2 regions of the Streptomyces xiamenensis genome follow, and region 2 is predicted to be linked to the other one. Evidence: riboswitches for the same ligand, from Rfam matches in the RefSeq annotation. Region 2 holds a riboswitch; the other holds the start of a gene.
The links. A riboswitch is a leader RNA that binds a small molecule or an ion and turns the genes downstream of it on or off. The one in region 2 is predicted to bind glycine.
Positions count from the first base shown of each region.

Region 1: linked by a shared signal. The riboswitch ahead of gcvP (aminomethyl-transferring glycine dehydrogenase) and the one ahead of gcvT (glycine cleavage system aminomethyltransferase GcvT) in region 2 are both predicted to bind glycine.

Region 1 is NZ_CP009922.3:336,964-341,883, forward strand. Features, by position in the region: gene SXIM_RS01425 (hypothetical protein) at 1-143, shown strand, start outside; gene gcvP (aminomethyl-transferring glycine dehydrogenase) at 258-3,155, opposite strand; glycine riboswitch at 3,342-3,439, opposite strand; gene SXIM_RS01435 (PRC-barrel domain-containing protein) at 3,588-3,992, shown strand; gene SXIM_RS01440 (DNA polymerase IV) at 3,947-4,920, opposite strand, start outside.
Region 2 is NZ_CP009922.3:4,586,246-4,591,165, reverse strand. Features, by position in the region: gene SXIM_RS21290 (Dps family protein) at 1-244, opposite strand, end outside; gene SXIM_RS21285 (GNAT family N-acetyltransferase) at 341-919, shown strand; gene SXIM_RS21280 (enhanced serine sensitivity protein SseB C-terminal domain-containing protein) at 895-1,611, opposite strand; gene SXIM_RS21275 (enhanced serine sensitivity protein SseB) at 1,608-2,411, opposite strand; glycine riboswitch at 2,525-2,619, shown strand; glycine riboswitch at 2,621-2,710, shown strand; gene gcvT (glycine cleavage system aminomethyltransferase GcvT) at 2,769-3,881, shown strand; gene gcvH (glycine cleavage system protein GcvH) at 3,984-4,364, shown strand; gene SXIM_RS21260 (serine hydroxymethyltransferase) at 4,379-4,920, shown strand, end outside.

The DNA.
Region 1 (4,920 bases), 4.2 Mb from region 2:
GCGCCGGCTCGCCGCTGCCGCAGGACATCCTGGTGCCGCTCGCTCCGGCGCCGCCGGGTATCGCCGGGGATCTCCCGGTGCGCGCGGACACCCTGCTGCCGGTGCTCGCCGGCCGCCTGACGATCACGGCGCCGACCGGCTGACCGGCGGCGCACCACACGCAGGTGGTACGTGTCCGGGCCGGTTCCCCGCTGTGGGGAGCCGGCCCGGACGGCGTCGGCCTCGGTCCTGGGCTCTCAGCCCTGGGCTGTCAGCCCTCAGTCCTCGTAGGAGTCCACCGGCGGGCACGAGCACACCAGGTTGCGGTCGCCGAACGCGCCGTCGATGCGGCGCACCGGCGGCCAGTACTTGTCCTCGCGGCCCGTGTCGCCCGGGAAAACGGCGTCCTGACGGCTGTACGGGTGCGTCCACTCCTCGGTGAGCTGCACCGCGGTGTGCGGCGCGCCGGCCAGCGGGTTGTCGTCCTTGGGCCACTCCCCCGCACCAACTCGGTCAATCTCCGCCCGAATCGCGATCATCGCATCGCAGAATCGGTCGAGTTCGGCCAGATTTTCGCTCTCGGTCGGCTCGATCATGAGCGTCCCGGCAACGGGGAAGGACATCGTCGGCGCGTGGAACCCGTAGTCGATCAGCCGCTTGGCCACATCGTCGATGCTGACACCGGTGGCCTTGGTGAGCGGCCGGACGTCGATGATGCACTCGTGCGCCACCAGACCGCCGGGCCCGGTGTAGAGCACCGGGTAGTGCGGTTCCAGGCGCTTGGCGATGTAGTTGGCGCCCAGGACCGCCGTCTGGGTCGCCTCGCGCAGCCCTTCTGGGCCCATGAGCCGCAGATAGGCCCAGGAGATCGGCAGGATGCCGGCCGAGCCCCACGGCGCCGCGGAGACCGGGCCCACCGGACCGTCCACGGGTCCCGCGGTGGGCTGGAGCGGATGACCGGGCAGGTACGGGGCGAGGTGCTCGCGCACCGCCACCGGGCCGACCCCGGGGCCACCGCCGCCGTGCGGGATGCAGAAGGTCTTGTGCAGGTTCAGGTGCGAGACGTCCGCCCCGAACCGTCCCGGACGGGCCAGCCCCACCAGCGCGTTGAGGTTGGCACCGTCCACGTACACCTGGCCGCCCGCGTCGTGCACCGCCGCGCAGATCTCCTGGATGCCCTCCTCGAACACCCCGTGCGTGGAGGGGTAGGTGACCATCAGGACCGCCAGCTCGTCCCGGTACCGCTCGATCTTGGCGCGCAGGTCCTCGACGTTCACATCACCGTTCTCGCCGGTGGCCACCACGACCACCTTCATCCCGGCCATCACGGCGCTGGCGGCGTTGGTGCCGTGCGCCGAGGAGGGGATCAGGCACACGGTGCGCTGCGGGTCACCGTTCGCGCGGTGGTAGGCGCGCACCGCGAGCAGCCCGGCCAGCTCGCCCTGCGACCCGGCGTTGGACTGCAGCGAGACCTTGTCGTAACCGGTGATCTCGGCGAGCCCGTCCTCCAGTTCGCGGATCAGGGTGCGGTAGCCCTCGGCCTGCTCGATCGGCGCGAACGGGTGCAGCGCGGCGAACTGCGGCCAGGTGACCGGCTCCATCTCGACGGTGGCGTTGAGCTTCATGGTGCACGAGCCCAGCGGGATCATGCCGCGGTCCAGCGCGTAGTCCCGGTCGGCCAGACGCCGCAGATAGCGCAGCATCGCGGTCTCGGAACGGTGCTGGTGGAACACCGGGTGGCTGAGGTACTCGTCGGTGCGCAGCAGCGCGCCGGGCAGCGCGTCCGGCGTCGCGGCGTCCAGCGCGTCGATGTCGGTGTGCGCGCCGTCCACGCCGAAGGCGGCCCACACGGCGGCCAGTTCCGCGCGGGTGGTGGTCTCGTCGCAGGCGATGCCGACCAGGTCGGACCCGTCCTGGCGCAGATTGACGCCCGCCTCGCGGGCGGCGGCCACGATCTGCTCCGCGCGGCCCGGAACCCGGGCGGTGACGGTGTCGAAGAACGCCCCGTGCACCACCTCGACGCCGCCCGCGCGCAGCCCGGCGGCCAGCAGCGCGGCGTAGCGGTGGGTGCGGCGCGCGATGTCCGCCAGCCCCTGGGGGCCGTGGTACACGGCGTACATGCCGGCCATCACGGCCAGGAGCACCTGCGCCGTACAGATGTTGCTGGTGGCCTTCTCCCGGCGGATGTGCTGCTCGCGGGTCTGCAGCGCCAGCCGGTAGGCGCGCTTGCCGTCCGCGTCCCGGGAGACGCCCACCAGGCGTCCCGGCAGGCTGCGGGCGTACGCCTCGCGGACCGCCATGTAGCCGGCGTGCGGGCCGCCGAAGCCCATCGGCACGCCGAACCGCTGGCTGGTGCCCACCGCGATGTCCGCGCCCAGCTCGCCCGGCGAGGCGAGCAGGGTGAGGGCGAGCAGATCCGCGGCGACGGTGACGACCGCCCCCAGCTCGTGGGCGCGCTCGATGACCGGGCGCGGGTCGCGCACCGCGCCGCCGGTCCCCGGGTACTGGAGCAGGACGCCGAAGATCCCGCGCTCGGCGGCCTCCCGCGGGATGCCCTCGGTCAGGTCGGCGACCACCACCTCGACCCCGGTGGGCTCGGCGCGGGTGCGCAGCACGGCGACGGTCTGCGGCAGGGTGTCGGCGTCGACCAGGAAGACGCCCTGCTTGACCTTGCCCACCCGCCGCGACAGCGCCATGGCCTCGGCGGCGGCGGTGCCCTCGTCCAGCAGCGAGGCGCCGGCGGTGGGCAGCCCGGTGAGCTCGGAGACCACGGTCTGGAAGTTCAGCAGGGCCTCCAGGCGGCCCTGGGAGATCTCCGGCTGGTAGGGCGTGTACGCCGTGTACCAGGCGGGGTTCTCCATGACGTTGCGCAGGATGACCGGCGGGGTGAACGTGCCGTAGTAGCCCAGGCCGATCATGGAGGTCAGGACCTGGTTGCGGTCGGCCAGCGCGCGCAGTTCGGCCAGCACGGCGGCCTCCGAACGGGCCTGCGGCAGCCGCAGCGGTCCGGAGCCGGCGATGGAGGCGGGCACGGCGGCCGAGGTCAGCTCGTCGAGGGAGCCGAAGCCGACCTGGGCGAGCATCTTCGCCCGGTCGGTGGCGTCGGGGCCGATGTGGCGGGCCGCGAACGGCGAGCCGTGCTCCAGTGCGCTGAGCGGGAGTGGGCGTTCGGACATCTGGGGGCCTCCTGGTCGCTGGGACCCGCAACCACCGGGCGGTGCCTGCTGCGGCCTCCCCCTCTGTCATGTCGACCTGAGAGCTTCACCGCGCCGCCGCCCCGTCGGGCGTTGGCACGGCTTTCACCGTCGGTGAGGGCGGGGCCGGGACGGATGTCCGGCCGTCACCCTGCTTTCCAGAGTGGTTTCGCCCGTGCGGTACGGGGGCCTGAGAGATTCCGGGGAGGATTTGCTCCTTCGGCGCCGCCGGCCACAGGACCGGTGGACTCTCCCGCACGAGGTCGTCAACCGTTTTCGAGCCTACCAGCGGCCTTCGGGCTGCGAACATGGAGAGGGAGCCCCGCTCCCGGTGCCGGTGGACTCGACTGGCCGACTCCGGGTATGTGCCGTTACGTGAAGGCGAAGGGGCGTGCGGCCCGGCAGTGATGAACCGTGGGAGGAACCGTGCAGACCGATATCGATCCCCGCAGCCTGATCGGACGCAAGGCGTTCGACCGGAACGGAGCAAAGATCGGCACGGTGGACGAGGTCTATCTGGATGACGCGACCGGTGCACCCGAATGGGCGGCTGTGCGCACCGGACTCTTCAGCCGGGACGCGTTCGTGCCCCTGGAGCCCAGCGAGCTGGTCGAGGAGTCCCTGCGGGTGCCCTTCGACCGGGCGCTGATCAAGGACGCGCCGGACTTCGGGGTGGGGCGGCACCTCTCCCCCGAGCAGGAGCTGCAGCTGTACCACCACTACGGTCTCGACGTGCCGATGGCGGCGCCCGAGGATGACGCCACGCCGCCCGATCAGGACTTCGGCCGGCTGGCCTCGCCGCCGGACGAGGAGCGCTGAGGGCCGCCGGTCAGCGGCAGCGGGCCGGAGCGGCTGAGCTCCGGATCGTCCACCGCGAAAGTCCGCACCCGGCCCGGCGCGGAGCCCGGCGTCTCGAACCGCACGGTGACCCGCCCGACGCCGCTGCCCTGCACCCAGCCGGGGCCGTGCCCGGTGTGCTCCACGTCCAGGCCGGGAAGCCACCGGCGGTCGGGGGCCGGCCCGGCCTCCGGGGCGGCCCCGGCGGGGTCCGCCCGCTCGGGCGCGCTGTCACCGCCGTCCTCCTCGCCCTCGGCCCTCGCGCCCGCCTGCGCGAACAGATCCTCCTGGGTGAAATCCGCCAGTCCGGTGACGCCCACCCCCAGCAGCCGGACACCGTTGGTGGTGTCCACCCCCTCCAGCAGCCGCGCGGCCAGCTCCCGCACCACCGCCGGATCGTCGGTGGGCCCGCGCAGCGTGTCCGAGCGGGTCAGGGTGGAGAAGTCGTGGCTGCGTACCTTCAGCACCACGGTGCGCCCGGAGCGGCCGTGCTCGCGCAGCCGCCGTACGCACCGCTCGGCCAGCCGGTCCACCTCGTGGCGCACCCGGGCCCGGTCGGTGAGGTCCACGTCGAAGGTGTCCTCCACCGAGACCGATTTGGCGTCGCGCTCGGCGACCACCGGACGGTCGTCGATTCCCAGGGCCATCGCGTGCACCCCGCCGCCGTGCGCGGTGCCCAGCAGGCGCAGCAGCTCCGTCTCACCGGCCCGCACCACGTCGCCCACGGTGCTGATCCCGGCCCGGCGCAGCACGCCGTCGGTGGCCGGGCCGACCCCGGGCAGGGTACGGACCGGCAGCGGGGCCAGCAGGTCCCGCTCGGTGCCGGGCACGATCAGCTCCAGCCCGTCCGGCTTGGCCCGCTCCGAGGCGATCTTGGCGAGCATCTTGGAACCGGCCAGGCCCACCGAGC
Region 2 (4,920 bases):
CGCGGCCGTCGGGGCTGATGCCCAGGGCGGAAGCGCGTTCGGCCACGATGTCGGAGTGGGCGCGGGCGGTCTCCACGACGTCGTCCAGCTGGAGGTGCACGGTGCGGAAGCGAGGTCCGATCACGTTCCAGTGGACCTGTTTGGCCACCAGGGACAGATCGATGATGTCCGCCAGCGCGCCCTGCAGGGCGTCTGCGACGACCTTGAGCGCGGGCTCGGGCAGTGTGCTCTTCACGGCATACATGAATCGTCCACTTTCATCCGAATGTGCGGCTTTCCTCTCACGGTACCCCTGCTACCCGCACCCGGCAGCGCAAACCGCGATGGCAGCATGAACGTCATGACTGCCGCCGGAATCCGCTTCGCGACCGCCGAGGATCTGCCCGCGGTGTGCGCCGTGGTCAACCACTACATCGAGACCACCGCCGCCAACTTCCGCACCGAGCCGCAGCAGCCGCACGAGTGGCTGGAGCAGTGGGAGCGGGGGCACCGTACCCACCCCTGGCTGGTGGCCGAGGTGGACGGCGAGGTCGCCGGAATCAGCTACGCGTTCCCCTGGAAGGCGCGCGCCGCCTACGCGTGGACCGTGGAGTGCGCCGTCTACCTGGCGCCCGGGCAGCACGGGCGGGGCCTGGGCCGGGCGCTGTACGAGCGGCTGTTCGCGCTCCTCAGCGAGCAGGGGTTCCACTCGGTGATCGCCGGGGTCGCCCTGCCCAACCCGGCCAGCGAGGGGCTGCACCGGTCGCTGGGGTTCCGGCAGGTGGGGACGTTCCGGGAGAACGGCTACAAGATGGGGTCCTGGCGCGATGTGAGCTACTGGCAGCGGCCGCTGGCGGCGCACTCCGGCGCGCCGGCCCCGACCGCGCCGGCCCCGACCGCGCCGGTGCCCGCCGCTCAGGAGGCGGTGGGCGCCGAGTAGAAGGGGCGGGCCCTGGCGCGCAGCCACAGGGCGACCGGATCGTACGCGTCCGCCATGGCCACCGTGGCCACCGCGAGCCCGTCCGGGACGGCCTCGACGGCCCGTGCCATCATCCGGCGCACCGACTCCGCCGCCTCCCCCGGATCGTCCACCTCCAGGCCGATCACCAGGTAGGCGCTGCCCACGGCGGGCCGCACCCAGCCGCGCCGCAGGCTGCGCAGCACGGGGGTACGGCGTGCCTCGTCGGCGAGCCGCCGGTAGAAGGGCTCCGCGGGCGCGGTCGGCTCGGTGATCACCAGCGGGCCGGCCGGCAGCCGGTCCAGGCCGCCGGCGATCCGGCGCAGATCGGCCCAGGGGACGCCGAGGCCGCCGCCGGGGGTGTGCGGGTTGAGCCACAGCCCCCAGTGGTCGGGGTACAGGGCGGCGGCGATGTCCCGGCCGCCGATCACCTCGTGGTCCCGGGGCCAGCCGCTGGCGGCCAGCTCGGCGGGCGAGGTGACGGCCGGCGCGTAGCCGTGGCCGGCGACCTCGACGCTGCCGTACTGGGCGTCCGGGTCGCCGGGCCGGCCGTGCCACAGCAGCATCCACACCTCGCCGTGCGCGAGCGCGCCCAGCAGCGTCTCGTAGATGTCCGGGCGGTCGGCCGTCACCCGGGGAAGCAGTTCCTCGATCGCCCCCTGGGCTTCGGTCATGCGTCCCGCCGGTAGAACGGCTGCACGCTGTGGCGCAGCCAGTCCACGACGGGGTCGGTCACCGCGTCCAGCAGCACCAGCTGGACCGGCCAGGGCACCGCGCCGCGCGCCAGGGCGCGGCCCAGCGCGTCGTGGCTGCCGATCCGGTACTCCTCGGCCAGTGCGTCCAGCTCCAGGCCGATGAACAGCGCCGGGGCGCCGCCCTCCGCGCTGGCCAGGCCACGCCGCGCGGTGCGCACGTACGGCAGCGCGGACAGCTCGCCGGCCGCCGCCGCCAGGAAGTCGACGGGCTCCTGCTGCCAGTCCGGCTCGAACAGGCGCATCCGGGCGCCGGAGGGCGCCCCGGGCACGCGCTCGCCCGGGGTGTCCCGGCACAGCTGGGCCACGCCTTCCGGCGGGACCGGGACGCCGACGGTGCCGCCCGGGTTGACGGCGAGGCCGGCCTGCGGCGGCAGTCCGCGGGCGAACTCCTTGACGGGGGCGACGGTGAAGGACATGTGGGTGCCGACCACGAGCCGGAACTGTTCCGCGGAGCTGAAGACCGGGACGTACACCCCGCCGTCCAGCTCGATCGTCGGCAGGTCCAGGCTGCGGCTGTCCGGGCCGCCGCCCTCCGGCAGCGGCACCCACACCGGGCTGCGGCCCAGCACCTGGAGCAGCCGCGGCGCGGCGTCCGGCACGCCGACCGAGGCGGCCAGCGCGTGCTCCAGCTCATTGCCCGGCCAGCCGCCCCCGCCGGCCGCCCCCGTGTCGACGCCGCCGTCCTGCCCGGGCGCGGAGCCCTGCCAACGCTCGTTCATCTCGTCCCACCACCATCTGATCCGGATCTGTAGGGCACCCTAATGGCTCAGTGCAGGCCGTCATGCGATGATGAGCCGCACAACAACCGCAGGACAATCGAACAATGGCCGTTCGACCACGCGCGGGAGAGTTCCCGGTCCAGCACCGGGGCGCCGAAGGAGCAAGTCCTCCCTTGAATCTCTCAGGCCCCGATACCGCGCGCGGAAGGCGAATCTGAAAAGCGGGCCCCCGAACGGGCCCCACCCACGGTGCAAGCCGCAAGGCGAACCTCTCAGGTGCCGATGACAGATGGGGAGGGCGAGCCGTATCCGCGCGACCGCGCACCGCCCGCCGCCCGTACCCTCTGGAGCCACCTCATGACGTCCCGTATCACCGCGCTCGACGCCCTCCACCGCGAGCTGGGCGCCACCATGACCGACTTCGCCGGGTGGCAGATGCCGCTGCGGTACGGCAGTGAGCGCGCCGAGCACCAGGCGGTGCGCACCGCCGCCGGCCTGTTCGACCTCTCCCACATGGGCGAGATCGCGGTCACCGGGCCGCACGCCGGGCGGCTGCTGGACCACGCGCTCGTCGGCAAGCTGTCGGCGCTGGCGGTGGGCCGAGCCCGGTACACGATGATCTGCGACGCCGAGGGCGGCATCCTGGACGACCTGATCGTCTACCGGCTGGCGGACGAGCACTACATGGTGGTCGCCAACGCCGCCAACGCGCAGACCGTGCTGGACGCGCTGACCACCCGCGGCGAGGGCTTCGAGGCCCAGGTGCGGGACGACCGGGACGCGTACGCGCTGATCGCCGTGCAGGGCCCGGCCTCGCCCGCGATCCTGGGCTCGCTCACCGACGCCGACCTGGCCGGCCTGAAGTACTACGCGGGCCTGCCGGGCACCGTCGCGGGCCGGCCCGCGCTGATCGCCCGCACCGGGTACACCGGCGAGGACGGCTTCGAGCTGTTCGTCGCGCCGCGGGACGCCGAGCCGCTGTGGCGGGCCCTGACGGAGGCGGGCGCCCCGTACGGTCTGGTGCCCTGCGGCCTGTCCTGCCGCGACACGCTGCGCCTGGAGGCGGGGATGCCGCTGTACGGGCACGAGCTGACCGCCGCGACCACCCCCTTCGACGCGGGGCTCGGCCGGGTGGTGAAGTTCGACAAGGACGGCGATTTCGTGGGCCGGGCGCCGCTGGAGGCGGCGGCCGAGCGGGCGCAGAGCGACCCGCCGCGCCGCCTGGTCGGCCTGGTCGGCGCGGGCCGCCGGGTGCCGCGGGCCGGCTACCAGGTGGTGGACGGGGCGGGCACGGTGATCGGCGAGGTCACCTCCGGCGCCCCCTCCCCCACCCTGGGTTCGCCGATCGCCATGGCATACGTGGACGCCGCGCACGCCGCGCCCGGCACCGACGGGGTCGCGGTGGACATCCGCGGCGCCCGGGAGCCGTTCGCGGTCGTGGCGCTGCCCTTCTACCGGCGCGAGAAGTAACGTGCCGGGGCGCCGCCCCGGCACCGCGCCCCCACCCGTACGCCGCGCCCCCTCATCCCCCGCTTTCCTCCCGCATTGTCACCATCGAGGAGAATCGATCCCATGAGCAACCCTGTCGAGCTGCGCTACAGCAAGGAACACGAGTGGCTGTCGGCCGTCCAGGACGGTGTCGCCACGGTCGGCATCACCGCCTACGCCGCCGACGCGCTGGGCGATGTCGTCTTCGTCCAGCTCCCGGAGGTCGGCGACACGGTCACCGCCGGTGAGAGCTGCGGCGAACTGGAGTCCACCAAGTCGGTCAGCGACCTCTACTCCCCGGTCACCGGTGAGGTCACCGAGATCAACGGCGCGGTGAGCGACGATCCGGCGCTGGTGAACTCCGCCCCCTTCGAGGGTGGCTGGCTGTTCAAGGTCCGCATCGACGGCGAGCTGCCCGGCGACCTGCTGGACGCCGACGGCTACGCCGCCTTCACCCAGGGCTGAGGGGAGCCGCTGTCATGTCGTCCGTACTGAACCAGTCCCTGCACGAGCTGGACCCGGAGGTCGCCGCCGCCGTCGACGCGGAGCTGCGCCGCCAGCAGTCCACCCTGGAGATGATCGCCTCGGAGAACTTCGCCCCGGTGGCGGCGCTCGAGGCGCAGGGCTCCGTGCTCACCAACAAGTACGCCGAAGGGCTCCCGGGGCGCCGCTACTACGGCGGCTGTGAGCACGTCGATGTCATCGAGAACCTGGCCCGCGACCGCGTCAAGGCGCTGTTCGGGGCGGAGGCGGCCAATGTGCAGCCGCACTCGGGTGCCTCCGCGAACGCCGCCGCGATGGCCGCGCTGATCAAGCCCGGCGACACCATCATGGGCCTGGACCTGGCGCACGGTGGGCATCTCACCCACGGGATGAAGATCAACTTCTCCGGCCGGCTGTACAACGTCGTGCCCTACCACGTCGCCCCGGGCACCGGCCTGGTCGACATGGACGAGGTCGCGGCGCTCGCCGCCGAACACCGGCCGCAGCTGATCATCGCCGGCTGGTCCGCGTACCCCCG